One region of the Eremococcus coleocola ACS-139-V-Col8 genome, then DNA from elsewhere that is predicted to be linked to it. Evidence: predicted binding sites of a transcription regulator. Region 1 holds the regulator's gene; the other holds the start of a gene.
What was found. The regulator Rex, encoded in region 1, represses fermentation and respiration genes when NADH is low (regulators of the CRP and FNR family bind a similar motif). The targets are predictions, from matches to a motif close to TTGTGAANTANTTCACAA.
Positions count from the first base shown of each region.

Region 2: adhE (bifunctional acetaldehyde-CoA/alcohol dehydrogenase) is a predicted target of Rex. The motif match lies at 11,783-11,800, and genes of this name have one in related genera.

Region 1 is NZ_AENN01000017.1:56,086-71,233, reverse strand. It holds gene HMPREF9257_RS07070 (G5 domain-containing protein) at 1-4,021, shown strand, start outside; gene HMPREF9257_RS07065 (helix-turn-helix domain-containing protein) at 4,313-4,552, opposite strand; gene HMPREF9257_RS07060 (biotin transporter BioY) at 4,673-5,221, opposite strand; gene HMPREF9257_RS07055 (biotin--[acetyl-CoA-carboxylase] ligase) at 5,232-6,236, opposite strand; gene HMPREF9257_RS07050 (3-oxoacyl-ACP reductase) at 6,383-7,165, opposite strand; gene HMPREF9257_RS07045 (DUF2829 domain-containing protein) at 7,165-7,386, opposite strand; gene HMPREF9257_RS07040 (ABC-F family ATP-binding cassette domain-containing protein) at 7,409-9,406, opposite strand; gene HMPREF9257_RS07035 (MBL fold metallo-hydrolase) at 9,524-10,423, shown strand; gene HMPREF9257_RS07030 (redox-sensing transcriptional repressor Rex) at 10,804-11,457, shown strand; gene HMPREF9257_RS07025 (helix-turn-helix domain-containing protein) at 11,534-12,517, opposite strand; gene HMPREF9257_RS07020 (co-chaperone GroES) at 12,854-13,123, shown strand; gene groL (chaperonin GroEL) at 13,162-14,796, shown strand; gene HMPREF9257_RS07010 (acyltransferase) at 14,956-15,148, shown strand, end outside.
Region 2 is NZ_AENN01000005.1:38,533-53,680, reverse strand. It holds gene HMPREF9257_RS01515 (M20 family metallopeptidase) at 1-549, shown strand, start outside; gene arcC (carbamate kinase) at 650-1,591, shown strand; gene argS (arginine--tRNA ligase) at 1,894-3,585, shown strand; gene HMPREF9257_RS01500 (Crp/Fnr family transcriptional regulator) at 3,737-4,435, shown strand; gene HMPREF9257_RS01495 (HAD family hydrolase) at 4,593-5,312, shown strand; gene fsa (fructose-6-phosphate aldolase) at 5,422-6,069, shown strand; gene tkt (transketolase) at 6,080-8,083, shown strand; gene rpiB (ribose 5-phosphate isomerase B) at 8,118-8,555, shown strand; gene HMPREF9257_RS01475 (GNAT family N-acetyltransferase) at 8,598-9,041, shown strand; gene adhE (bifunctional acetaldehyde-CoA/alcohol dehydrogenase) at 9,106-11,748, opposite strand; gene HMPREF9257_RS01465 (ECF transporter S component) at 12,377-12,886, opposite strand; gene HMPREF9257_RS01460 (DUF4430 domain-containing protein) at 12,887-13,288, opposite strand; gene HMPREF9257_RS01455 (lactonase family protein) at 13,340-14,359, opposite strand; gene gndA (NADP-dependent phosphogluconate dehydrogenase) at 14,531-15,148, shown strand, end outside.

The sequences.
Region 1 (15,148 bases):
TGGTAGCACAGGAACTTATGTAGAAACAGGGGCAGGTACTGCTGTCATCAATCACAAGGGAGATAATGTCACAATCGACAAGCAAGGCATCGACCGCTACGATCACTACAACTTAATCGGTGATTTTAAGCTAAATCTTGACGATACAAGATATTATGATCAAAGATTCGTAGACGGCAATGGCGATGAGACTTCAAAGGTAACATCCTCTGCTGTAAAACCAGGCGAGGAATTTAAGGTAGGTATTGTACAACCAGAAAACCCAAGTGATACTGACAAGTCAGCAGAGGAAATGAATGGTGCCCAAGATAGGGGAGAAGCTTCTGGTAAGCTTATCATGGACTTTATCGACCGTGAAAATAAGGGAAAAGCACCGGAAGATCAATGGAAGGTAGATGTTGATCCTAACGACATTTCTAATTTTACAATCACTCCACCAAAATCAGCTAAGGCAGGAGACTTCATAGCTATCCCGCTTGAATATACCTATACCAACGGGTCAAAAGACGTCCACTGGTTCCACTTTGTAGTCCAAGAGTCAACCTACATCAGACCAGAATACGACGCCCAAGTAAACTACCCAGTAAATGAGCAAACATCACCTGCTACATGGACTGAAGATGGAAAGAGAATTCCACCAAATAAATTTACTCTTCCAGATACACTTGAAAGTGATGAAGCAGGTAATAAACTCGCAACAGATGATAAGGGAAATAAGTGGACTGTAAAAGTTGATGAGAAAACAGGTAAGGTATCAGCTAAGCCAGTAGACCCTCAAGCTTTTGACGGTGGTGAAAAGCTAACAGTACCAGTAATTGCCCACTATGTAGACGAACAAAAACCGGGAGAAGACATTACCGAAGAAGTAAATGCTTACTTCGTAATCGAGGAAAAAGCCAACATGACTCCTCGCTACAATGCAAAATCAGGTAAGTCAGGAGATAAGCTCTCTTCAGATGTCATTCTAAACACAGAAGATCACTACAACAGAAGACCAGGCAAGTATACCCTTGATTCACCAACATACACAGATGATAAGGGTAATGTTTGGAATGTATCTATCGATGAAACAACAGGTCAGGTAACTGCTACAGTACCAAATCCAAAAGAAGGACAGTCCATTGACGGAGCTCTACTAAATGTACCAGTAACAGCCCACTACTATGAAGAAGATGCAGAAGGCAACCAGGTAGAAGCCGGCACAAAGAAGACTGAAGTTCAATTCGTAGCCTATGGTACAAATGGAAAGGTAGAAAAAACAGAAGACATTCCTTTCGAAACTATAGTAGAAAAAGATCCAAACCTTAAAAAAGGTGAAATCAAAGTCATCACTGAAGGTGAAAAAGGATCTAAGAAGGTAACTTACACAATCGAAGATTCTAAAGTTACAAAGACAGATGAAGAGGTTACAAAAGAAGCAACAAACCGTGTAATCCACGTCGGCGAAGGCGTTAATAACGGAACTCACAAGATTGAAGAAAAAGTAGAAGTACCATTCGAAACTGAAATCCAATTTGACAACACTTTAAAACCAGGTGAACAAAAGGTTGAACAAGAAGGTATTCCTGGAGAAAAGAAGAGAGATATTACTCTTACAATTGAAGATGGCAATGTAACAAAGACTGAAGAAGGCGAATTTACTGAAACAAAAGCTCCACAAAAGAAAATTATAAAAGTAGGGGCAAACACCGAAGGTAAAGTTGTTCACGAAGAAAAAATTCCATTTAAGTATGAAATTTCTTATGATGAAAACCTAAAATCAGGCGAATATGTTATCGATGTACCAGGAACAGAAGGAACAAGGAAGACAACTTGGACTATTAAAAACTCTGAAATAGTTGGCGAACCAGAAGTTGAAACTACTGATCCAGTGAACGCTGTAATTAGGGTTGGTAAAAAAGACTACACAGGTACTCTTGAAACTAAGAAGACTAAGGCTATTGAATTTGAGACAGAATACAGAGTTAACAACGAATTAAAGCCTGGAGAAGTAAAAGAAATACAAAAAGGCGAACTTGGTGAAGAAGAAACCACAGTTACTCATACTATAGTAAATGGCGAAGTTACTAAGTCAGAAGAAGGTACACCAACCCAAACAAAGGCTCCAGTTAAGAGAATTGTTGAAGTTGGACCTGGAACAACTGATGGTACTCACACTTATACAAGTAAGAAACCATTTGAAGTAGAAGTAAGAGTAAATCCAGACCTTAAGAAAGGCGAATACAAGGTAGTTCAAAAAGGTGTTGAAGGTGAAGAAGAATATACAATTACTATTGAAAACTCAAAAGTAACAAATGTTTCAGAACCAAAGGAAACAAAAGCACCTGTAAAAGAAATTATCGAAGTAGGAAGTCAAGAATTCGAAGGTGAAGTAAAACACACTGAAGAACTACCATTTGGATACAAGGTAGAGGAAGTAGAAGACCTTAAGAAGGGCGAATACAGAATAGTAAAACCTGGTAAGGTTGGTAGAAAGACTACTACATGGACTATTAAAGATTCACAAGTTGTGGGAGAACCTAAAGAAGAAATTGTAGAAGCAGAAGATGCTCTTATCCAAGTAGGTAAGGGAACTAATGACGGTACTCATGAAATCGTAGAAAAGAAAGAATTACCTTTCGAAACTAGATATGAATACGATGATTCCCTAGAACCAGGTGAAGAAAAAGTTGTTCAAGAAGGTAAGCCAGGTCTACAAGAAAGAACAAACACTCTTGTTATTAAAGATGGCAAAGTTGTTGAAACTAAAGAAGGCGAATTTAAAACTATAACAGAGCCTGAAGAAAGAATTGTAAAAATCGGTAGAAAATCTACTGATGGTGAAGTTACAAAGACAATCGAAAGAGAAATCCCTTATGAAACAAAGGTAATCTATGACGAAACCCTTGAAGCTGGCTTCCAAAAAATCGAAAACGAAGGAAAACCAGGCAAGGAAGAAGTTACAATTACCCAAAAAATCAAGGATTCTAAACCAGTTGGTGATCCAACAGAAACTACAAAAACTATCATTGAAAAAGAAGATAGGGTAGTAAGAATTGGTGTGAAACCTGTTGAAAAGATTGTAGAACTAGGCCACGATACCGAATACAGACACAACCCAGAACTTAAAGAAGGCGAAACAAAAGTCATCGAAGAAGGTTCTAAAGGTTCTGTGAAATACACTACTACTTTCAACAAGGAAACTGGTAAGCTTGAAGTGACTGAAGAAAGAGTTGAACCAAAGAATAAGGTTGTAGAATACGGTTCTAAGACTGAAGGCGAATTCACTTATGAAAGTGAAAAAGCTTACGACATCATAATTAGGGAAAATCCAAATCTTGAAGCTGGAAAGACTAATGTTATTCAAGAAGGTATTGTTGGTAAAACTGAAACTACTGTTAAAATAGAAAACAGCAAGGAAGTTGACAGGACTACTAAGACAATTACAGAAAAACAAGATAAGATTATAGAAATCGGGACGAAAAATGTTTGTGAAATCCCACCAGTAGATCCAGACAACCCAACAGATCCAACGGACCCAACAGATCCAACAGATCCGACAGACCCAACGGATCCAACGGACCCAACAGATCCAACAGATCCAACGGACCCAACAGATCCAACGGATCCAACAGATCCAACAGATCCAACGGACCCAACAGATCCAACAGATCCAACGGACCCAACGGATCCAACAGATCCAACGGACCCAACAGATCCAACGGACCCAACAGATCCAACGGACCCAACGGACCCAACGGACCCAGAAACACCAGGTGAAAACAATCCAAATGAACCAGGTAAACCAGGTGAAAAAGATCCGAAAGATCCAACTAAACCAGGTGCTAATCAACCAGGTTCAAATAACTCAAAAGAAAAATCAAACACTTCAAGCGCTGATTCAGCAACTCAAGCGGATAAAGCTGGTATGCTACCTGAAACAGGTGAAGAAATGTCAGCTCATATCTTTGGTGCAGCAGCACTTTCAATCCTATCAGGATTAGGACTAGTTGCTACTAAAGGTCGCAAAGAAGAAGAGTAATTGAGCAAGTACTAACGAGTTATTCAGGATACATATAAAAGCTAAGCAACGATGTTGCTTAGCTTTTTTGATTTTTCAATTTGAGGAAACTCGAAATATTAAGATTCTATGTCAAGTAATGTTGGTAAATAGTAGTAGTTGCACTTAAACGCTTGTAAACACCGAATAACCAGGTACAATTTACAGCCCAACCACCTCCTGTATGATTAAGTTAAAACTTATGGAGGTGGTTGATTGATTATTAATCTCGATGCTGCTAAACGCTATTACATTTAATAATAGTTTCCAGTATCACTTAATCTTATTCGCATCAGGTTTGTTTTTCGATTTTAAACGATTCATCACTGTTTTTTTGTTTTGGCGAGAGCGTTTTAACCCCGTAATCCCTGACGTTTGATAGGCATTGACCCACCGCCTTATCTGTTGAGTATCCTTCATCTTGTATTTTTTAGCTAACGGTTTGTATCCAATCGTATCCGAAAGATATTCTGCGACGACTTTCATTTTGAAATCTAAGCTATATTTAGCCATACAAAGACCCCCCTAAAGTTGGATTTTTTGGTCCAACTTTAGGGGGGCAGTACATCAAGATTAGGGGCTATTTTTTGGCTGTTTAATAGGATAGATGAGTGTCTTGTTTAAAGTTTAGATCTAGGCTTTCTTCAAGAAAAAGGTATGTTTATGTAAACGTGTGCCTATAATGATGGCGAGTATGGCTTTGACAATATCGCCTGGGATATAGGGGAGCGTGACCAAGGAGAAGATGGTCATGAGGGACATTTCTTGTCCTTGTTGGACATTCATGATGAATGCAAAATATGCCAAGCCAATCCCATAAATAATTAGGGTGGCAAGGACACTGGCTATAATATAACTGCGGCGGGTGTAGCCAAGTTTTTCTAAATAAGGAGGGATGACAAGAGCCACCACTACAAAACTAATAATAAAGCCGAAGGTTGGACTAACCAAGGCTGAAAGGCCACCTTTCCAACCGGCAAATACCGGCAGTCCAATTAGTCCCAGTAATAGATAAGTCCCAGTACTAATAACGGCTAATTTGGTCGGTAAGAGAAAACAGATTAATAGCACTGCTAAGGTTTGGAGGGTATAAACCACGAGACCGAGATTAATTTGGATTTGGGAGCAGATAATTAATAAGGCAATGAAGAGGGCACAATAAGCTAATTCGCGAATTTTCATAAGTATTCTCCTAATTCGTTTGGTTGATAAAGGCTTGAGAAGAAAAATGGATTTCAGAGCTATTTAAACTTTCTATTTCTTGGACTTCATTTTGAATCAGCAGATGACCGTCCTGATTGATACCCAGGATAATTCCCTGACGTTTTTCCTGGTTTTTTGTAAAGCAAACTCTTTGATTGAGACCCAAGAGGTAAGTTCGGTATTCCTCGATAAAAGGTCGAGCTGGTAAGACATGTAAGTAGGAATAGAAATTAAGTAAAAAGTCACTCAGTAAATGGTTACGGTTGAAGTGAGCACTTTCAGGATGAGGGAATAGGGGGCCGGCTACTTTTTGGATGTCAGGGTCCAACTTGGAAAAATCGCCCACCACATTAATACCAATGCCTAGGATGACGGCATCAATTTGCTGGTTTTCTAAGTTAGCATTGGCTTCGGTCAGAATCCCCACAACTTTGCGACCACCTGCAAAAAGATCATTGACCCACTTAATTTTAATGGCAACCTCTGTGTTTTTTTCTAGAGCTTTGGCCATGGCTACGGCAGCCATAATGGTAAAGAGGCCAATACTTTCAATGGAGTAGGTCTCGCTGGGTAGGGCGAGGGAAAAATAAATCCCTTCTTGAATATCAGAATGGAAGCTACGCCCTTGACGGCCACGTCCTTTGCTTTGATGGTTGGAAATAAATAGGGCTGTCTGCTTGGGGTGTTCAATTAAATGACTTTTGGCTAAATCATTGGTGGAGGTGACCCAATCAGCATAAATAATACTTAAGTCCGGTAAATGGTCTTGCACTAAATACATGATTTGATTGGGATCCAGCATGGAGCTAATGTGTTTGAGTTGGTAGCCTTGGCTTGGAATGCTGGTAATCTGATAGCCCTCTGCCTTCAGTTGTTCGATCACCTTCCAGATACTATTGCGACTGACGCCCAATTGATTGGCTAAAGTTTGTCCAGAGATAGGGGTATCTGCTTGGTCTAAGAAGGAAGATAAGACTTTATAGGTTAAAGACATGAGGAGTCTCATCCTTTCTAATTCATCTAACTAAAAATTATTTTAGACGAAAAAAGGCCCTTGTCAACCTAAAAAAATAATTGGGTGACAAGGGATGGTTTGATTAGTTTTGTGTGATTATCAGAGTTAGAATATATACTTTGAAATCATCGATTCAGCCAACCGCCATCAATGGGAATGACGGTCCCATGAAGATAGTCCGCTTGGTTCGAAGCCAGAAATAAGGTCAAATCGGCCACCTCTTGGGGCTGGGCCCAACGTTTGATGGGGGTAGTTTCTGCCACCCATTGGGCCATGGCCTGGTCCCCTTGGAAATCCCCGGCGGTCATAGGTGTTTGGATGGAACCGGGGGCAATAGCATTGATTCGGATCCCTTGGGCGGCGTATTCGTAGGCTAGTTGTTTGGTGAAGCCGACAATCGCATGTTTGGAGGCGGTATAAGCAATGCCACCACCGCCTGGGCCAAGGCCAGCAATTGAAGCCATATTAATAATCACAGCTTTAGCTTGGGCCTTTAAATAGGGTAAGAAGGCTTGGGTGACTAAATACATGGAGGTTAGATTATTACTCAGAATATCTTGGAATAAGGTGAGGTCAGTTTCTTCAAAGCTTTTAAAGTCATCAAGTTGGCCAGCCGTATTACAAAGAACCTGGGCCTGATTGAAATGCTTTTGGAAGGTCTTCAGAGCCTGGTCTACCGCTTGAGCTTGGCTTAAATCGGCTTGGCAAAAGACGAGGTCTTGTTTGTCCAGCTCAGCCTGCCATTGGTCTTGTAAGGTTTGACTCAGAAGGGCACGGTCTAAGGCAAAGACCTTGTGACCTGCCTTGAGGAAAGTATCCACTTGGGCTGCCCCAATTCCAGAGGCTGCCCCAGTGACAATCACAGTCAAGGTCTCAGGCAAGCGCTGGGTGTTTTTCACCGGAACCATTAGTCCACTAAGACCCAGTCTTCGGCTAAGATATCACAAACGGTCGGCGTAAACATGGTGTAGCCTTCTCCAGTCACTTGGATTACAAAGTAGGGATTGAGTGGTGTTGCATCGAGTTGACTGGCAGGGATTAGCTTGACATATTCTTCAGCGCCGGACCAACCTTGACGGATGACTTTTTGGCCGTTTTTTAAATGGGGTAAAATACTTTCAAAATTCATAATAAATCCTTCTTTCTTTTATTTAACGATTCATATCGGGGTAAGTTTCGTAGAATTCTTCTAGACTGATTGAAGCGGTCTCCCAAGCTTCCATGGCCTGATCTTGGTCAGCCTTAGCTTGGTCTAGACTTTGACTGAGTTTGACCAGCCCATCTTGGTCATTGCTATTATTGGCTTCAAGCATTTGACTGTGGAGATGGTTGATATTTTGGTCGAGTTGGTCTACTTGGTCAGCAGCCGTTTGGACGGCTTGCCGTAATTGCCGTAATTCTTTCTTAAGACGTTTGTCTTCTTCATAAGACCGTTGTTGGGAACTACTTGTAGCTGCAGACGTGTCGGTGGTTTGACTCGTTTCTTTGCTTACACCATCATCTGCTTTTAAGGCCTCAAATTCTTTGGCTTCAGCTTTTTTGCGGAGGTAATAATCATAATCACCTAGATAGACTTTGGTGCCTTCTTCTGAGATTTCTAGGACCTGGGTGGCAATTCGGTTGATGAAATACCGGTCATGGGATACAAAAAGGAGGGTGCCATCAAAATCAATTAAGGCTTCTTCTAATACTTCTTTACTGTCAATATCCAAGTGGTTGGTTGGTTCATCAAGCAAAAGGGTGTTGTCATGCTGGGTGGCTAGTAAGGCCAGGCTAAGCCGGGCTTTTTCGCCCCCAGATAACATGGCGACATTCTTTTCAACGGTTTCACCACTAAAGAGGAAGGACCCGAGAATGGCTCGGATTTTCCATTCTTCGGTGGTGTCATGAGCCCGCCATAGGGTTTCTAAGACGGTGAGTTTAGGATCTAGGTGGTTGACATTTTGATCGTAGTAACCTAGGTCCACATTGGTACCGTCAATGATTTGACCAGCTAGTTGTGGCAATTGGTGGATTAAGGTTTTTAATAGGGTGGTTTTACCAATTCCATTGGGTCCTACGATAGCCAAGGCTTCTTGGCGGCGGAGGTCAAAATTAATATGGTCGGCTAGCGGCTCTGCCTTCGGATCATAACCGATAGCTAGGTCTTGGGCTTCAATGACCCGGTCGCCAGACTGTTTGGCTGCCGAAAACATAATCCGAGGGGATTTTTCATCGGCTAGGGGTTTAGCAATCCGGTCCATTTTTTCTAATTGTTTGCGCCTGCTTTGGGCTCGCTTGGTGGTTGAGGCCCGGACGATATTTTTTTGGATAAAATCTTCTAGCTTGGCAATCTCTTCTTGTTGTTTCTCATAGGTCTTAATCTCTTGGGTCATCCGCGCGGCTTTTTCTTTAAGGTAATAGTCATAGTTACCTTTATAAAGGTGGGCGGTTTTGTTGCGTAATTCTACAACTTGGTTGGCCACCTTATTAAGAAAATAGCGGTCATGCGAGACAATTAAAAGGGCACCTTTATAGGTTTGCAAAAAGCCTTCCAACCAATTCAAGGTACCCATATCTAAGTGGTTGGTTGGTTCGTCTAAGACTAATAGGTCATAGTCCATTAAGAGGAGCTTGGACATGGCCAAGCGGGTTTTCTGACCACCGGATAAGGAAGCGACCGGTAGGTCATAGTCCGCTTCATAGAAGTGGAAGCCGTGGAGGACAGTCCGGATATCGGACTCGATGGCGTAGACATTTTCTTCATTGAGTTTTTCTTGGATTTGGTCATATTGACGAAGTGCTTCTTTATAGGCTGGACTATCCGGCTGGTCTGCTAATTCGGCTAAGTTTTCGGCAGCTTTTTGGGCTTGGTCACGGAGGGCTAATTTATCTTGGAGGGCAAAGACCATTTCTTCCCAAACGGTTCGGGGGGAATCGACCGCAACATGTTGTTCTAGGTAGCCGATCTTAAGGCCCTTAGCCTGGGTAATCTCGCCTTCAGATAGGGGTTCCTGACCCATGATTTGTTTGATGAGGGTCGACTTACCGGTTCCGTTACGGCCGACCAAGGCAATCCGGTCCCGGTTTTGGATATTAAAAGACACGCCTTCAAAGAGGGTGTTATCGGCAAAGCGCCGAGCCACTTGATTGACTTGCAGTAGAATCATATCTATCTCCTTAATAAGCATATTATTTCTATATATGTAAGCGTTTTGCTATACTAGTCATATGTTAGGCTCATTATAACATTAAATACACTCAAAATATAAATGGAGGAAGAAATTTTGGATCATTATAAATTTCACGAAATGAATCTTTATTTTTTAGACGGGGTACAAAAGTATTCGGATGGAGGCCGGATTTTTGGGCCTGTTCCTAAAGCGGTCTGGGCTAAGCGTTATCCTAATGATGATAAGAACATGATTACTGCCAATACTGACCCTATCTTAGTCCAATACCAAGGCAAAAATTATCTAATCGATGCTTCTATGACCCCTGAAACCCAACCGGAAAAGCTATTCCGCAACGAAGGAGCCGAAGGCCAAAAATCCTACGTTGATGAAAGCTTGGCTAAGTTAGATTTAACTCCAGAAGATATTGATATTATTTTGATGACTCACTTACATAATGATCATATGTCTGGTTTAACTGCCCTAAAAGATGGGGAAATAGTTTCTAAGTTCCCAAATGCAAAAATTTATGCTGAAGCCCGAGAATGGTATGACGTCCGCCATCCTAATTCACGGACTAAAAATACTTATTTAGACTTTAATTGGAAACCTGTCCAAGACCAAGTTGAAACCTTTGAAGACCACCTGTCTTTAGCGGATGGAGCTATTGAAATGTTCCATGTGGGTGGTCATTCACGCGGCCAATCTGTTGTTCGTTTACACCAAGATGGCGACTATATGATTCAAATGTCAGATCTCTTCCAAACTGTCGCCCAAAATAACCCTGGCTGGGTCACAGGAGTGGATGATTATCCAATGGATGTCATTTCCTCCAAAGAAAAATGGTTTGAAGAAGGGATTAAACATAATTATAAATTTTTTCACTATCATGATCCTTACTATACTTGGATTCAATACAATCCTGATGGTAAAGGCTATGCTGACTTTCAAAAACGGAGTCGAAAACCTTTAATTGAGTGGACAGATGATTTGAAGGATCCGGCTGCTAAATAAGTAAAGATTATTAACTAAGTAGGTATAAATTTAAGGAGTGGGACAGATGTCTCACTCCTTTTTTATATCAACTTACTTAAAGTATGGGATAATAAGATAAAAAAACAAAAAATTAAAATATAATGTGAATAAATCACAAAAAGCAAATTTTATTGAGACTTCTATCATAAAAATATTGCTAGCGGTTTCATTCTTGTTAATTATAGCTTAATGATTATGAAAACTATAGGGGCCGTTTTCACATAAAAATTGTGAATAATCAGAGAATAAGGTTGTAAATTCACAAAAAATTAGTTATTATAAATTTATGGTAGTTCAACTATTAATCTGAATAATCAAATTATTTTTAAAATATTAAATTGTGAAAGAAGGTTCATAATATGGTAAAACCTATTCCGCGCGCAACTGCTTTGCGCTTACCTATTTATCATCGTTACTTACGTTTTTTACAAAATTCTGGTAAAAAAAGAGTTTCATCAACTGAATTGAGTGAAGCTGTCAAAGTAGATTCAGCCACCATTCGGCGCGATTTTTCTTATTTTGGTGCCTTAGGTAAACGGGGCTACGGCTATGATGTTGACTATTTAATTGATTTCTTTACCCGAATCCTTAACCAAGATCGTCTAACCTCTGTCGGTTTAGTTGGGGTGGGTAATTTAGGGAATGCTCTCTTAAATTATAATTTCCGTAAAAACCACAATATTCGTATTTCAGCTGGTTTCGATATTAATCCTGAGATTGTAGGGACGATCCATTCAGGCGTGCCTATCTATGCCATGGATGAATTGGAACAACAAATTCAAGACCAACAGATTGAAATCATGATTGTAACAGTTCCGCAAGAATATGCCCAAGATGTGGTTGGCCGCCTAGTGACTTCGGGTATTAAAGGTATTTTGAACTTTACTCCTTTACGTTTCCAAGTCCCAGAAAATGTGGTCGTGCAAAATGTCGATTTAACCAATGAATTACAAACTTTGATTTACTTTATTGATAATAATATTCATGGCAACGGTGAATTACCTGAGATTTAGATAATTTATAAGAATAAAAATAGTGGGACTAGGCAAAAAGGCCTAGTCCCACTATTTTTTCGTTCAGACAGAATCTTTAACGTTTTTTACTGAAGCTATCACCAATTAATTCAATGACCCCTGAAAAGGCACCCGCAAATGGCCAAATGACCCAGGACCAAGCCCAATTATCTGTATAAAGGGAATAGGCGATGTAGACCATAGCAATGAGTGTCCAGTAAGCACCAAAGATAGGGCCGGACCAACTTCTACGGCGTTTACTTTCTAGTGAATAATCTTCTTCTTGCAAGAGTTGATCATAGGCTTCCCGTTGGTCGAGTGTCTGGACGATTAAATTGACCCCGATTGCTACTAGAGCTAAGGTCATAATAATAAAAATACCCACATTTGTTTTAGCCTGATCAAAGAGTTCAATCATCAGAATTGGGATAGCCGAAACAATACACAAACCGATACCTAGGATGAGTCGAAAAACATATTGGTCGTGGCTTTTTTCTTTCAGGTCACGAGCTAGGTTAGTCACCCCATATTCGGTATCAATCATTTCTTTTTCTAAGAAATCAAACTTAGCTACTTTCTGATTGGCAAAAATAATTAACCCAACCCCTATCGCAACTGCTAGTAAGAGAGTAGCCACTCCAATGAGGGTAGCCATATCTTCACTGAGAGGGAAGTTTTCTGTTTCCGCGCCGAGGGCTGTATAGAGCAGGATACTTGGTGATAAGATTAAGAGTGAAATGCCGCCAGCTAGGATAGGTCGACTTTCTGCTTTTAATTTTAAGTAGCTATTGGCTTCTTCTAAAGAGAATTTCCGTCGGTCTTCCAACCATTCTAGATCTGCTTGCTCTGGGTCAAGATTTTCAACATCGTCTTTTAAAAGATAATCGGTGGAAACTGAGAAAATTTTAGACATTTGAATAAGCCGGTTTAATTCGGGGGTAGATTGAGCACCTTCCCATTTAGAAACAGACTGCCGTGAGACGCCTAACATTTCAGCAAATTCTTCTTGAGACCAACCATTTTTTTTGCGAAGTTCAATTATTTTATCAGCGAGTATCATATGAATTCCTCCTTTTTTATGGCTTAAGTATAGGTGGAAAAGGGGGTGACATGCTAGCAAGTCTGCTTGTCAATTCAGCTCATAGGAGTTGCGCTTCCTTATCTATAGCTATTTTAGGCGAGCATGGTGTGTGAACAAATCTTTTGTACTTTAATTTAAATATATATTAGAGCTTATGGTCAGTCAATTATTGTTGAAGGATTGTTAGGCAAAAAAAATCTTCTTAAAAGTAATCATTCTTCTTGCAAATTGGTCAAAGATGGTCTAATATAATACTTGTGTTAGCACTATATACTATCAAGTGCTAATTGATAAAATATGATGGAGGTCTTAAATATGATTAAACCTTTAGGAAAACGCGTTGTCATCAAAGTGGCAGAAACTGAACAAACAACCAAGTCTGGCTTTGTCCTTCCAAGCTCAGCTAAAGAAAAAGAACAATTTGGTGAAATTATAGAAGTAGGCCCAGAAATTGTGGCTGAAGATAATGTCGCAGTCGGTGACCAAGTCTTTTTCAAAAACTATTCCGGTACTGAAGTTGAATTTGATGGCGTAGAATATTTAATCATTGAACATAAAGATTTACTTGCAAAAATCGAAAAATAATTTCTTTAAAAAGATAAAGTAAAGGAGTTTTGATAAGAATGGCAAAAGAATTAAAATTTTCAGATGACGCCCGTGCAGCTTTATTACGCGGGGTGGATAAATTAGCTGATACAGTAAAAACAACGATTGGACCTAAAGGTCGGAATGTAGTTTTAGACCAAAGCTTTGGTTCACCTACCATTACTAACGATGGGGTAACCATTGCTCGTGAAATTGAATTAGAAGACCGTTTTGAAAATATGGGTGCTCAACTCGTCCTTGAAGCAGCAACCAAAACCAACGATGTAGCAGGTGACGGTACGACGACCGCAACTCTCCTAACTCAAGCCATTGTCCGTGAAGGAATGAAGAACTTAACTGCTGGAGCGAACCCAGTAGGAATTCGTCGCGGAATTGAAATGGCAACTAAGAAAGCTGTTGAAAGCTTAAAAACGCAAGCCAAACAAGTAACTTCTAAGGAATCAATCGCTCAAGTTGCGGCTGTTTCTTCAGGCAGCCAAGAAGTGGGTAACTTAATCGCTGAAGCTATGGAAAAAGTGGGTCAAGATGGCGTTATTACCATTGAAGATTCTCAATCCATCGAAACTGAATTATCAGTGGTTGAAGGTATGCAATTTGACCGTGGTTATCTATCACAATATATGGTAACTGATAATGAAAAAATGGTAGCTGATTTAGAAAATCCTTATATTTTTGTAACTGATCGTAAGATTTCTAATATCCAAGATGTCTTGCCTTTACTAGAATCAGTGATGCAATCTGGTCGTTCACTTTTAATTATTGCAGAAGATATCGAAGGTGAAGCTCTACCAACCTTAGTTTTAAATAAATTAAGAGGTACTTTAAATGTCGTGGCAGTTAAAGCTCCAGGCTTTGGTGACCGTCGTAAAGCCATGTTAGAAGATATTGCTGTTCTAACTGGTGCGACTGTTGTTTCTGAAGAATTAGGTTTTGAATTGAAAGACGCAACTATCGACCATTTAGGTACAGCCGGTAAGGTTAGCGTAACTAAAGATGATACCACGATTGTTGAAGGGGCAGGTTCTAAAGATGCTATTGCTGACCGCGTGCAATTAATCCGTTCTCAAGCTGAAGATACAACGTCTGACTTTGACCGTGAAAAATTACAAGAACGTCTCGCTAAATTAGCGGGTGGTGTGGCTGTAGTTAAAGTTGGCGCTGCGACTGAAACAGAACAAAAAGAGCGTAAACTACGGATTGAAGATGCCTTGAACGCTACGCGTGCAGCCGTTGAAGAAGGGATTGTTGCCGGTGGTGGTACAGCCTTAATCAATGTTCAAAAAGCAGTGGCTGAACTTGAAGCTGACACTGAAGGGGACGAATTAACTGGTATCCAAATTATAGGTCGTGCCTTAGAAGAACCATTACGTCAAATCGCAGTGAATGCTGGCCGTGAAGGTTCTGTCATTGTTAATAAAGTACGTGAATCTGCTGAAGGTACAGGTTACAATGCTGCGACTGATGTCTTTGAAGATATGATTGCTGCTGGTATTGTGGATCCTACCAAAGTAACCCGGTCTGCTCTACAAAACGCTGCCTCTGTAGCTGCTTTATTATTGACGACTGAAGCCGTCGTGGCTGAATTACCTAAGGATGAACCAGACATGGGCGGTATGGGTGCCCCTGGTATGGGCGGCATGGGTATGATGTAATTCCAACCATACCTGACTGAATCATAAATTAAACTAGCTCTGAGAAGGGCTAGTTTTTTTATGCTAAATGGTCAGTTTCGAAAATCATAAAACTAGTCAGCTTACGGGAGAAACTATATAATATATCTATCGAAAGTTCTTAAGAAAAGAGGTGCCGGAATGGTACAACAAGAAAACCGCCAGTCTAATTTTGAATTACTTCGGTTAATTAGTATGGCTTTAATTGTAATCCACCACTATGCTTACCATGGAGCCGTTGATATTAATGCCCAAGTAACCCAGCAGAGTTTTGCCTTACAAATCCTAAGCTTAGGAGGGACTGTAGGTGTTAATGTCTTTGTTATGATTGGTT
Region 2 (15,148 bases), on a different contig from region 1:
CTAGCTTTAGAAAAATTATTTCCAGAAAATCCTGCCTTTAAACTGATTAAAGATAAATTCTATGAAACAGGCTATGCCAAACCAATTTTTGGGGAAGTCGAAGATGAAATGTCAGGTCCTTTAACGGTTAATTTATCTAAATTAATTATTAATGAAGATGAAAGTCGAATTGGGCTCGATATTCGGATTCCAGTCACTGCTGATAAAGACCTACTAGTTGATCAATTAGCTAAAGCAGCTGCTGAATATGATTTCGAATATCAAGAATTTGACTATCTAAATTCACTTTATGTTCCCCTTGATAGTCCACTGGTAAATACTTTATTGGAAGTTTACCGTGATTTAACGGGTGATATGACTGAGCCTATTTCATCAGGCGGTGCAACTTTTGCTCGAACCATGCCAAATTGTGTGGCCTTCGGTGCTCAAACTAAGGGAGCGGCGGTTACGGAACATCAAATTGATGAATATATTTCAGTCGAAAATTTCTATGATGCTATGGAAATCTATGCCCATGCGGTCAAAGAATTAGCCAGTGACCCAGCTTAGTTACTTTAACTAAATAGAATCACTTATCTTGTGAGATTGTCCAATTGTAAAATAGACAATGTCTAGGTAAGCTGATAAAAAAAGAAAAAGGAGTGTATCTATGTCTAATCGTAAAATTGTTGTTGCTCTAGGTGGAAATGCCATTCTTACTGATAATCCAACGGCTCAAGCTCAAAAAGATGCCTTGAAACAAACTGCTGAATTCTTAGTAAAATTAATCCAAAATGGGGATGAATTAATTATCACTCATGGTAATGGTCCTCAAGTTGGTAACCTATTATTACAAAATATTGCAGCTGATTCAGAAAAGAACCCTGCTTTTGAATTAGATTCATTAGTGGCTATGACCGAAGGTTCAATCGGTTATTGGTTACAAAATGCTTTACAAAATGCTTTAAAAGACTTAAATATTGATAAATCTGTCGCTTCAGTCGTGACTCAAGTTATTGTAGATAAGAATGACCCAGCCTTCACTAACTTATCTAAACCAATCGGACCTTTCTATTCTGAAGAAGAAGCCAAAGCCGAAATGGAAAAATCTAATGCGACATTTAAAGAAGATGCTGGTCGTGGTTGGCGTAAAGTGGTGGCCTCACCAAAACCAGTTGGAATTAAAGAACTAGAAGTAATCCGTACTTTAGTTGACGCTGGCCACGTAGTCGTAGCCGGCGGTGGTGGCGGTGTGCCAGTTATTGAAGAAGACGGTAAATTAGTCGGGGTCGAAGCCGTAATTGATAAAGACTTCGCTTCTCAAAAATTAGCTGCTGACTTAGGCGCTGATATGTTCATCGTTCTAACTGGAGTTGATTATGTTTATGTAAACTTCAATAAACCAGACCAAGCTAAATTAGAAAAAGTTACTGTTGCAGAAATGAAAGAATATATGGGTCAAGATCAATTTGCCCCAGGTTCAATGCTACCTAAGGTTGAAGCAACCATTAAATTCGTAGAAGAAACTGACAATGGTCGTGCAGTAATTACTTCTTTAGAAAACTTAGAACAATTAATTGAATCAGATGCTGGAACAATCATTGAAAAGTAAAAATTAAAATGTTATAATCAAACACATAAATTTTTAAACACGGAAAGAGAGTAAGTTGAAAAACTTCGTTACTAGCAAGTTGGGATGATGGAAGCCAACACGATGATTTAACTGAACCGCACTTTCTAAGACAGATTGGGTGAACTTAAGTAGCCTGGTCCGGAGATATCTCCGTTAGCAAAGAGAGATGGACAGCGATGCCTGTTCAATTAGAGTGGTACCGTGTATTAGTAAATGTCTAATACGCCTCTAGGAGCAGAGCTTCTGGAGGCGTTTTTTATTTGAAAAGGAGAATCGAAAGTATGGAAGATAAACAAATCGTAGTTGCGGCTTTGAGCCCGCTTGTGGGTGAACATTTAGATGAAGAGAAAATTGCACAATTAATTGAAAAACCATCAAATGCTGAACATGGTGATTTAGCCTTTCCGGTTTTCCAATTGGCTAAGGCTTTCCGTAAAGCCCCGAATTTAATTGCCCAAGAATTAGTTGAAAAAATTGATGGTGCTCATTTTGACAAAGTTGAAGCAGTTGGACCATATATTAACTTCTTCTTAAACCGTAAAGAAAAATCAAATGAGATTATTTCTCAAGTTATCAAAGAAGACAGTCATTATGGTGAAGTTGACCTAGGTCATGGTGGCACTGTTGTACTTGATTATTCATCACCAAATATTGCTAAACCTATGTCAATGGGGCATTTACGGTCAACGGTTATTGGTAATTCGCTTGATCTAATGCATCAAAAGATGAATTATAAGACTGTATCAGTAAACCACTTAGGTGACTGGGGAACTCAGTTCGGTAAATTAATCGTAGCCTATAAGGGTTGGGGTGACGAAGCCACTGTCCGTAAAGATCCTGTGAATGAATTAGTAAAACTATATGTTGAATTTCATGAAAAATCTGAAGAAGATCCTTCTTTGGAAGATCAAGGTCGGGCTGCCTTTAAGAAATTAGAAGATGGCGACCCAGAAATGACTGAACTATGGACCTGGTTCAAAGATGAATCCATTAAAGAATTTGAAAAAGTCTATGACTTAATGGGGATTTCTTTTGACCATTATACCGGTGAATCCTTCTATAATGACAAGATGGAAGATAAGTTACAAATCTTGGCAGATAAGGGTATTTCAACCGTTGAAAATGGAGCAACCTTAGTTTATCTTGACGATGAAGAATTACCACCTGCTCTAGTAAAACGTTCTGATGGTGCTACCCTTTATATCACCCGGGATATTGCCACTGCCTACTACCGTAAAGAAACTTATAATTTCGTTAAGAGTTTATATATTGTGGGGAATGAACAAGCCAACCACTTTAGACAGTTAAAAGCAATCCTTAAACGGATGGGTAACGATTGGTCCGATGATATGGTTCATATTGCTTTTGGTTTAATTACTTTGGAAGGTAAGAAATTATCAACCCGTAAAGGTAAAATTGTCTTACTAGAAGCCGTAATGAATGAAGCCATGGAATTAGCCTTAGAACAAATTGAAGCTAAGAATCCTGACCTAGAAAACAAAGAAGAAGTGGCTAGACAAGTTGGGGTCGGTGCGGTTATTTTCCACGATTTGAAATCAGACCGGATGAACTCCTTTGACTTTAAATTATCTGAAGTCGTTCAATTTGAGGGTGAAACAGGTCCTTATGTTCAATATACTTATGCGCGGGCTAAATCCTTACTTGAAAAATATGGTAAGGAATTAAAGGCAGATGAAATCTATGAATTGACCGATGAATATGCCTGGGCAGTCATTAAGAAATTAGCTGAATATAGTGATACTTTAGTGGCCGCCACTGAAAAATATGAACCTTCTATGATTGCCCGTTATGTCATTCAATTAGCTCAAGCCTTTAACAAATACTATGGAAATGTACGTCTATTAAATGATGATGATCAATTAGCAGCACGGATGGCATTAGTTAAAGCAACTTCAATTGTCTTAAAAGATGGTTTAAGTTTATTAGGTGTAGAAGCACCAGAAAACATGTAATTAAAATTATTAAAATAAATGAGACCCTAGTTCTGCTAGGGTCTCATTTATTTTAATAAAAAATTGTGCTAGAATGGGAAGTGTGAATACCCTTACTTAGTATTAAAAAGGGTGAATGTAACTGTTAATGGCAGGGAAAGAAGGGTTGCCAATGAATCGTGAATTAGAGTCATATATTGAAGAATTGGAACATCACGAATTTTTTAAATGTTTTTCAACAGAAGAGTTAAATTATTTTAAATCGAATGTCGTTATTCATCAATACCGTAAAGGACAAATTCTTTTCTTCCAGGAAGATCCTAAAATGTTTTCCTATTATTTACTTAAAGGCTTAATCAAATTAGAGACCACCAATTCATCGGGAGACTATACCTATGTTGATTATGTTCAGGAACATAATTACTTCCCTTACTCAGAGTCACTTGACCGGCAGAATTATGGCTATACAGCCTATGCCCGGACCGATGTTGACTTAATGATGATCTCAAATAATATTATGACAGAAATTATGACTTCAAATGTGGATTTATTAATTTATATGTTTAAAAAATTGTCAAATATTTCAGTCTTCTTAGAGAAACGAATTCAAATGGGATCCACCCCATCAGCTTCTGACCGAGTCGTCCAGGCGCTTGCTATTTGGATGTATGATATGGGTGTCACCCAAAAAGACAAAATGGTGATTTTGCATCCCCTGACCATTAATGAGTTAGCTCAGGTAGCGGGGACTACCCGTGAAACAGCGGGGAAGGTGGTCAAGCAGATCCATAAGGAAGGGTTGATTAATTTTACCCGTCAGGGTATTTATTACCTGAAGCCAGATTATTTTAATAATCTCATGTTCAATTAAATTATTTTAAATAATTATAATTTTGATAGATATTTAATCAGACCAATCAAAATAACTAGACCGGCCTTTCTGTGAGTAATTAAGGTCTTGATTTTGATTAGCCTTTTCCTTAGTTTCTTGGGCCGATTGGATTAAAGCTAAATCAGAAAGGAAAACAATGATTACTGCAATCGTATTTGATGTGGATGATACCTTATATGACTTACAAAGTCCTTTTAAAGAGGCTATCAGCAAGAATTTTCCATCAATAAATGGGCAAAAGACGGAAGTGATGTTTGATACATATCGCTATTATTCAGACCTTGCTTTTCACCAAGCTTATCAAGAAAATTGGTCTCAATTTGACTATGACCACTATCGGCTAGGACACATGTTGGCTCATTTCACCGATATCGACTTAAGAGCTGACCAAACTCGGGCCTTTAAGGCAGACTACCAAGCTGCTTTAGGTCGGATTCGCTTGTTTCCATATATGCAACAGCTACTGGAGCTTTTGCTAGAGACAAATTTTCCGCGTGCTGTGCTTACTAACGGTGAGGTAGACCACCAGTCCTTAAAGATTAAGGGCTTAGCCTTGGAGAAGTATTTCGATAGCCAACACCTCTTAATCAGTGGTTCCACCCCTTACCACAAACCAGACCCCCGTTTGTTCAACTTAGCGAGCCAGATTTGGGACTTTGAACCAAGTCAAACGCTCTATATCGGTGACGCTTATGTTAATGATATGATGGGGGCCGCCAAAGCAGGCTGGCAGACACTTTGGTTTAACCACCGAAGACGTCCGCTGCCACCTCATCAGGGTCCTATTCATAACTTTGAATGTGAGACAGATGAAGAGGTATTGAATTGGGTTAACCACCATGTTTTAGAGGCTTAAAAGCCAAACTTTTTGAGTAAATTTGTAAGCTTGCTTGCTTGAGATTGAAATGGAAGCAAGGTTGGCTTAAAATAAGATGTATAAACAAAATATTTTGAGGAGGTCCTCTATGAAATTCTTCTTGGATACTGCAAATATTGATGAAATTAAACGGATTGTTGACTTAGGTTTGGTCGATGGCGTGACAACTAACCCCACAATTATTTCGCGTGAGGGGCGTGATTTTGAAGAAGTCATTAAAGAAATTTGTGACTTGGTGCCTGGACCGGTTTCAGCCGAAGTGATTGGCTTAGAAGCGGATCAAATGGTGGAAGAAGCACGGAAGTTAGCTCAATGGGCTGACAATGTTGTGGTGAAAATTCCGATGACTGAAGAAGGTTTGAAGGCCGTTCATATCTTGTCACAAGAAGGTATTAAAACTAATGTGACTTTAATCTTTAGTGTGACCCAAGCTTTACTTGCCATGAAAGCTGGAGCAACTTATATCAGCCCGTTTGTGGGAAGATTGGAAGATATTGGCACCGATGCTTATCAATTGATTGCGGATTTACGACAAATCATTGATTTTTATGGTTTTGACACTGAAATTATTGCGGCAAGTATTCGGACAGCACCTCATTTACAAGAAGTGGCCCGTTGCGGTGCCCATATTGCTACCATTCCTGGCAGTCTCTTCCCGAAACTTTGGTCACATCCTTTGACTGATAATGGGATTAAGGACTTTTTAAAGGATTGGGAAGCTTTCCAAAATCGTTAGGAGGAAGTATATGTTTACAAAAGAAGACCAACTGGCAGTGAGCACCTTGCGTGCTTTGAGTATTGACCAAATTGAAGCAGCGAATTCAGGTCACCCTGGGTTACCCCTTGGAGCTGCACCGATGGCTTATAGTTTGTGGACCCGCCATCTGAATGTTAATCCTAAAGCCTCAAACTGGCCTAACCGTGATCGCTTTGTCTTATCAGCGGGTCATGGCTCTGCCCTGCTTTATTCATTACTACATTTGTCTGGTTTTGACGTTTCAATCAATGATTTAAAAGATTTTCGCCAATTGGGTTCCAAGACACCCGGTCACCCTGAGGTGGGACATACAGATGGAGTCGAAGTGATTACGGGTCCTTTGGGCCAAGGTTTAGCCCAAGCTGTGGGTCTAGCTATGGCCGAAACGCATACGGCGGCCTTGTATAATACGCCAGACTTTCCAATGATTGACCATTATACTTATACCCTGGTAGGAGATGGTGATTTAATGGAGGGGATTTCTTATGAAGCGGCTTCCTTAGCAGGACGTCAAGCCCTTGATAAGTTAATCGTCCTCTATGACTCAAATGATATCTCCTTAGATGGCGACCTGAACCTAGCTTTTAATGAAGATATTCAAGGACGCTTTGAAGCCATGCACTGGCATTATCAAAAAGTTACGGATGGCAATGACTTACAAGCTATTTCTGATGCGATTCAAGCGGCTAAAGATCATAAGGGACAACCATCTATAATTGAAATTAAGACGGTCATCGGCTTTGGCTCACCTAAGCAAGGGACTTCAGCCGTCCATGGTTCGCCTCTCGGTGCCGATGCCTGGGCCCAAACCCGTCAAGCTTATGGCTATGACCAAGCTGAATTTACCGTCCCTGAAGTGAGTCAAGCACAATTTGACCAACATGTCCTTGAACGGGGGCAAAAAGCCTACCAAGCATGGCAAGACCTTTATGAAGCCTACCAAAAAGCTGAGCCTGAAAAAGCTAAACTCTTTGATTTAGCGTTCAAGGGCGACCTTCCTAAAGATTATGACGCCCACTTAACGTATCAAGCTCAAGGTGAAAAAGATATGGCTAGCCGGGCTTCTTCTGGCAAGGCTATCCAAGCCTTAGCCCAAGGCATCCCATACTTATGGGGTGGCTCAGCTGACTTATCAGGCTCTAACAAGACCATGATCGATGCTTCGGGTGATTTTATGCCAGAAGCACGTGACCAACGGAATATTTGGTTTGGGGTCCGTGAATTTGCTATGGGTGCAATATTAAACGGGATTACCCTCCATGGCGGTAGCCGAGTATTTGGAGGTACCTTCTTCGTCTTCTCTGACTATTTACGGGCGGCGATTCGCTTAGCAGCTTTAGGGTCAACGCCTTCAATCTTTGTCTTGACCCATGATTCCATCGCAGTAGGGGAAGATGGCCCAACCCACGAACCTGTTGAACATTTGGCAGCCTTTAGAGCCATGCCTAACCTCAACGTTCTCCGCCCAGCTGATTCCAATGAAACCTTTGCGGCTTGGAAAATTGCCTTAGAAAGTAAAGACCGTCCAAGCTTATTAGTTTTATCACGTCAAAACTTGCCATTACTTCCAGTAGAGGCTCAAGTCTTAGAAGAGGGTGTGCGTCGTGGAGCTTATGTAGTCTCTGCTCAAGCGGGAGACCAAGCCCAAGGTATTCTAATTGCTTCTGGGTCTGAAGTTTCCTTAGCCATCGAAGCCCAAGCTATGTTAAAAGCTGCCGGCCATGATGTGGCGGTTGTATCGATGCCAGCTCAAAATATCTTTGACCAACAAGATGAAGAGTATAAAGAATCTATCTTACCGGATGGCGTTCGTAAACGGATGGCCATTGAGATGGGAGCAAGTAGCGCTTGGTATAAATATGTCGGTCTAGATGGTAAGGTCTTAGGAATTGACCAATTTGGTGCTTCTGGTAAAGGGGATGCAGTGGTTGCTTCTTATGGCTTTACGGCAGATAATATCGTATCTGAATATTTAGCTCAGTTTGATAATTAAAAATTAAATGATGTCTCTAGGAAAGGAAATAAAAATGAAAATTGCAATTGGATCTGATCATGGTGGTTACTCTTTGAAGGAAATGATTAAAGAACATTTACAAAGTCAAGGACATGAACTTTTAGATGTAGGAACTCATAGTTTGGATTCAGTGGATTTCCCTGACTATTCTGCCCAAGTTTGTCAAAAACTTGATGTCCAAGAGGCTGAACTGGGAATTTTAATTTGTGGTACAGGAATTGGTATGTCCATTGCTGCTAACAAGCATAAAGGTATCCGGGCCGCATTGGTTCATGATGTGTATTCAGCCAAAATGACCCGAGCTCATAACAATTCAAATGTTCTTTGCATGGGGGCACGGGTGATTGGTGATGAATTGGCCAAGATGATTGTTGATACATGGCTTTCGACAGACTTCGAAGGGGGACGTCACCAACGACGTTTAGATAAATTAGAAGGAGAATCTTGTTAGGGATTGGACTCTTTTTCCCCGATCCACAAGGAAAGGAAAAGAATGAAAGATAATATTCGTATAGTGTTTGCTAAGGGTGACCAATTGTTTGAACCGAGTCGAAGAATTCGGCAAGAGGTTTTTGTGGGAGAACAAGAAATCCCTGAGGATGAAGAATTTGATGGTCTTGATGGGGACGATACTTATTATGTTGTGGCTTTTGATGGTCTAAATCCAGTGGCAACCATCCGTTATGTCCCTGAACCTGGTCCAGATTTCCGGATCTCTCGGATTGCCACTTTAAAACCTTACCGTAACCAAGGTATTGCAGCCCTTTGTTTAGCAAAGATGGAAGACTTTGCCCAAAGCCAAGCTTATCATCATTTCATCATTCATTCGGACCTGCGTGCACTAGGCTTTTATAAGAGTCAAGGTTACCAAGAATGTTCAGACCATTATTTTGAAGATGGGATTGAATGTGTAACAGTTGATAAAACAATTAAATAAAATTAAAAAGGAATCGGTGGGGCGCCGATTCCTTTTTTGTATCTATATCCTTTAGGAGGATAACTTATTTATATTGGCCGGGTTTTTCTGCGTAACCATAATATGCATTGGTCATAATTTCTTGCATATCTTTAATCATTGGCAGGCGTGGATTAGCTGGAGAACATTGGTCTTCATAAGCTAGATAAGCAATTTCTTCCAAGCTGTCCATAAAGTCTTTTTCTTTGATGCCTTGAGCTTTGAAGTTCATCTCAATTCCAACACGTTCACCTAAGTCATAAACTGCTTGGGCCAAATTAATTACAGCTTCTTCTGGGGTATCTGCTTTAAGTCCGACTAGTTTAGCAATATCTTGGTATTTTTCATTAGCTTTCCAATAATTGTATTTAGGCCAAGTAGCAGTTTTAGCAGGTTTAGTCCCATTGTAACGGATAACATATGGTAAAAGAATTGCATTGGTCCGACCATGGACAGTATGGTGGAAAGCACCAATTTTATGGGCCATAGAATGGGACATGCCGAGGAAGGCATTGGCAAAGGCCATACCAGCCATGGTAGAAGCATTATGCATTTTTTCACGGGCAGCAAAGCTATTTCCAGCAACTGATTCCTCTAGGTTTTCAAAAACCATTTTAATAGCTTGTAGGGCTAAACCATCTGTATAATCATTGGCTAAGGTAGAAGTGTAGGCTTCAATGGCATGGGTTAGCACATCCATCCCGGTATCAGCGGTAACAAAGTCAGGCACGGTCATAACTAAATCAGGGTCAATAATCGCAATAGTTGGAGTTAGAGAATAGTCTGCTAATGGGTATTTGCGTTGGTTTTTCTTATCTGAGATGACCGCAAATGGGGTTACTTCAGATCCGGTACCTGAGGTTGTAGGAATCCCGATGTATTTAGCTTTTTCACCGAGTTCTGGAAATTTGAAGGCACGTTTACGGATATCCATGAATTTTTGAACTAAGTCACGGAAGTCGATTTGTGGTTGTTCATAGAAGAGCCACATTACCTTAGCCGCATCCATAACAGACCCACCGCCAAGAGCGATAATGGTATCCGGTTGGAAACCTTTGACAATTTCAGCCCCTCGGCGCACAGTTGAGATATCTGGGTCTGGTTCAACGTCAGAGAAAAGTTGGATGGTTACTTGATTTGACCGTGCTTGCAATTGGTCAATTACCTTATTGACCAAACCGAGTTTCATCATGGAAGGGTCTGTGACAATCATTACTTTTTCAACGCCCTTCATAGTTGATAAATATTGGATGGCGTTGCGTTCAAAATATATTTTAGAAGGCACTTTAAACCATTGCATATTATTTCTCCGCTTTCCTAATTTTTTGATATTTAAGAGGTTAACTGCTGATACATTATCGCCAACAGAGTTGTGACCATATGAACCACAACCGAGGGTTAATGAAGGGATAAAGGCATTATAAACGTCTCCGATACCACCGAATGAAGTAGGGGCATTCCAGATCACTCGAATGGCTTTAACAGCGACACCAAAATCTTTGGCCAGTTGATCGTCGTTGGTGTGGATACAAGCGGAGTGCCCTAAACCATTAAATTCAACCATGGCTTTGGCTTTAGCAATCCCATCTGCTTGAGTATCAGCTTTAAGGACTGCAATCACTGGTGAAAGTTTTTCGCGGGTGAGGGGTTCGGCTTCACCGACTTGACTCACTTCAGCGGCAAGAATATTCGTATCTTCGGGAACGGTAAAGCCAGCTTCTTTAGCAATCCAAGTGGCAGGTTTACCAACAACATCTGAATTTAATTTAGCTTCACCACAATTTTTGGACTTAGCCTTAGCGCCAAACATGAATTCTTCTAAGAGGGCTTTTTCTTTCTTATTAACAAAGTAAGTATGGTAAGACTTAAATTCTTTAACGAAATCATCATAAATTTCATGATCTATAATTACTGCTTGTTCAGAAGCACAAACCATCCCATTATCAAATGACTTAGACATAACAATATCATGAGCAGCTTGACGGATGTCAGCAGACTTTTCAACATAAGCAGGTACGTTACCAGCACCAACCCCTAAGGCTGGTTTTCCGCAAGAATAAGCTGCTTTCACCATAGCGTTCCCACCGGTAGCTAGGATGGTAGCGACACCCTCATGATTCATTAAAGCGTTGGTGGCATCCATGGATGGTTCATGAATCCATTGGATACAGTTTTCAGGTGCACCGGCTGCGACTGCAGCTTCATAGACAACTTGGGCTGCATGGGCAGAAGATTCTTGGGCAGCAGGGTGGAAGCCAAAGATAATTGGGTTACGGGTTTTTAAACAAATTAAGGCTTTAAAAATTGCAGTTGAAGTTGGGTTAGTCGTAGGAGTTAAAGCAGCGACAACTCCCACAGGTTCAGCGATGAGGGTTAATCCTGTTGCCTTATTTTCATTGATGACGCCCACTGTTTTCTGGCCCCGCATATGATTGACCACATGTTCACAGGCGAATAAGTTCTTAGTGGCCTTATCTTCAAAAACACCACGACCGGTTTCCTCTACAGCATGTTTTGCGAGCACACCATGTTGGTCTAGGGCAGCTACAGAAGCTTTAGCAACAATATAATCTACTTGTTCTTGATTAAGTAAGCGGAATTGGTCTAGAGCGATGAGCGCTTTTTGGACCAAGTTATCCACTTGAACTTCAACATTATTTTCTTCTTTGACTAAGGTTTGTTCTACCATAATAATCCTCCTAAATTTTTAATTTTCAGCAACTTTGTGATTTGTTTTACAAAGTAATCATACAAGAAAAACAAGCATATGTAAAGTTAAAAGTGAATAATATCACAAATAATTTTTAATTAATTTTATTGAAAACGCTTTTAAAACAAAGGGATTTTATATTGAAAGCTTTTATTTAGAATACTTTGTGACTAATATAACTAATTAATTATTGCGAGAAATTCCCACAGATACTTTTATCTTATTGTGTTTTTGAATGGCAAATTGTTTTTATTACTAATCCTTGAAACAGATCATTAGGAAGGAATAAGCAGGGTAAGATCAGGTTGGATAATTTCCTGATCAGGTGTCAAGGTCACAGGCTTGTCCAAGACTTAGTACTTATGTATGCAAAAGTGAGACTTAGGACTTGGCTAAATTTCTTTGTTACTATGTTTCCCAGTGTGAAGTTGGGTGGAGTAATTATGGATATAATTAAGGGACTGTATCAAAGCTAAGCTTGATACAGTCCCTATAGTTTATTTAGTAATGAATAATTCTCTGGTGATTTGGGGAATCTTGTGCACGGTCGGTCTTTACTACATATTTTATAATCAGAAGTGATTGGATCCGAAAAGATACTGGCTGACTAGAATCTATACTTTTGGATCAAAGGGGGAATAATTGGTTGTAAGAGTAAAAAGAAAATAAGATTACCTATACCATGATAAGCGTCAAATAAGACACCATTGAAGTAGTAGACCCAAAAATGCTGAATCCCATAGAAAGGTGCTTGGATAAGGGAAATAATTAAACCATATAAAAAACCAATCGCTATCATATAAAAAGCCTGGATAAGGTAGCCTTCTCTTTTTAAAAATGGTGCAAATAGTTTAGAAATCAGGATTAAAATACAATAGGCGGTTATTTGGGCCAAGGTCCAGGGTCCAAAACCTAGGAAAAGATTCGATATAACAATGGTTAAACTTGCGATTAAGATACTATCTTTTGCGGAGAGGTACCAGCAAACAAAAATAAGTAAGACAGTCACTGGTTGAACATTTGGTAGAGGGGCTAATAAGAGGCGTAAAATGAAACAAAGCGCCGCCATGAGAGCATCCCAAATAAGGCGGCGTAAATATTTTCTATCGGCTAACATTTAGAAGTCCCAATCGTCCGTCAGATCCCAAACGATACGATCATTATCTTTTACGATGATCTCTTTAGCACCTTTTTGACTCATTTGATCATTAATAATCAATTTCCAGTAACGGCCTTTATTTTGTCCTTGATTTGCCATAAGTCCATCGATGCCTTCAACCAAACCTTCTTTTGCTTGAATGGTGTAATTATCATGCATCACAGACAAAAGGTCCATGCCAGGATCGAATTGAACTTCTTTGTTTGACTCTTTTTGATCTTCGCCTTGGACTTTAATCTCAATTACTGCTGTTTCATGTTGACCTGTTTCGGAGACTGAATTATTAAGTTTAGGGCTGCAAGCAAATAAGAAAATTAGGGAAAGGGATAAGAGAGAAAATTTATACAGATTATTTTTCATATTTAATCCTCAATTCTTTATCTTTTTATTTTTGTGAGAATTCGGGTTGACCTAGGCGTGGGCAATACAAACACATTCAGGTGCATTTGTATTTTCACTGATTAAGTTTAACCGCCCACTTTGGGTATCACGACTGAATAAAACTAGGTTATCTGAATCTTGATGACCAACTAATAAATATGCTTCACTTTCGTCGATGATAAAGTCACGTGGGATTTGACCATGGCTATCAATGGTTTGGACTAAGTTAAGGTGACCTTGGTCATCCACAGCAAAGACTGAAAGGATATTATGGAAACGTGTTGAGGTATAAAGGAAGCGACCATCTGAGCTAATTCGAATTGCAGCGCCATCTGCTCGGTCAACTTTTTCATTAAAATTAGGATAATCAGCTTCAATTTCTAGATTACCCACTGAGTCAATCCTAACTTCCAAGGTATGGTTATTTAACTCACCGATAATATAGGCCCTGTTTAGGTCTGGATGAAAGGCAATGTGCCGGGGCCCCATACCGGCAGGGGTGATTAATTCAGATTGTACAGATAAGGACCCATCGGTTTTAACTTGGTAGACATATACTTTGTCACTACCTAAGTCGCAGACATAGAGAAGGTCTTCATTTTGATTAAAACCAGTAAAATGGATATGAGATTGGTTTTGGTTAGGGTGGACACTCGAACCATGATGTTGAATCCGTTGGGCTAGGCGAACTTGTTTATTGGAATCAAGTTGATAAATATCAATTGAAGCCTCATGATAGTTTGATACATAAATCGTTTGCGATGCTTGGCGGAAAGTAATATGACAACCCGTTGCACCAGAAGCATAGGCTTCAGAAACTTTACGCCAAGAGCTATTCTGCTTCTCAAAAACCACTAAACCGCCTTGATCATCTTTTTTATTAAGGGCAAAGAGTAGGTCTTTAGTGGAATTTAATGCGACAAAAGTTGAACTATTTAGGTTAGCAATTAATTGAGTTTGACTCAAACTTTGGTCAGCTGGATTGAATTGGATTTCGCTAATTCCTTTATTTAAGCGTTTAGTATAACCACCTAAAATATAAGTCTGCATGATAAGTCTTCCTTTCTTCCTTAAGTTCATTGTAACAAGATTGTTATCGAATTAAAAGTTTTAATTTAATGGCCAACTTTAGCAAAAAAATAGTTTTTTATTATCAGGAGTGTTATATTTAAAGGGAGCGCCCCAACGAGTGGGGTTGATAACAATCTAGGAGGATGATTTATGGAAAAAGCACAAATTGGTGTCATTGGTATGGCCGTTATGGGCAAAAATCTAGCTTTAAATATTGAAAGTCGAGGCTACCGGGTAGGGATTTTTAATCGGACTGGGTCTAAGACTGAAGCGGTTGTGAAAGAAAATCCTGATAAGAATCTACTTCCTTCTTATACAATTGAAGATTTTGTTGCATCTTTGGAAAAACCACGCCGCGTCTTAATTATGGTTAAGGCAGGGGCAGGAACCGATGCTGTAATTCAACAATTACTACCACTCTTAGAAAAAGATGATGTTATGGTTGACTGTGGGAATACCTTCTATAAAGATACCATTCGGCGGGCCCAAGAATTAGATGGTTCTGGCATTCATTTTATGGGCATGGGCGTTTCCGGTGGTGAAGAAGGTGCCTTGCATGGACCATCCTTAATGCCAGGGGGACCTAAAGATGCTTATGATATTTTAAAACCTATTTTAGAAGAAATTGCAGCTAAGGCACCTTCTGATAATAGTCCTTGTGTGACTTATGTTGGGGAAAATGGGGCCGGTCATTATGTCAAAATGGTTCACAATGGGATTGAATATGGAGACATGCAATTAATTGCTGAATCTTATGATTTGATGCGC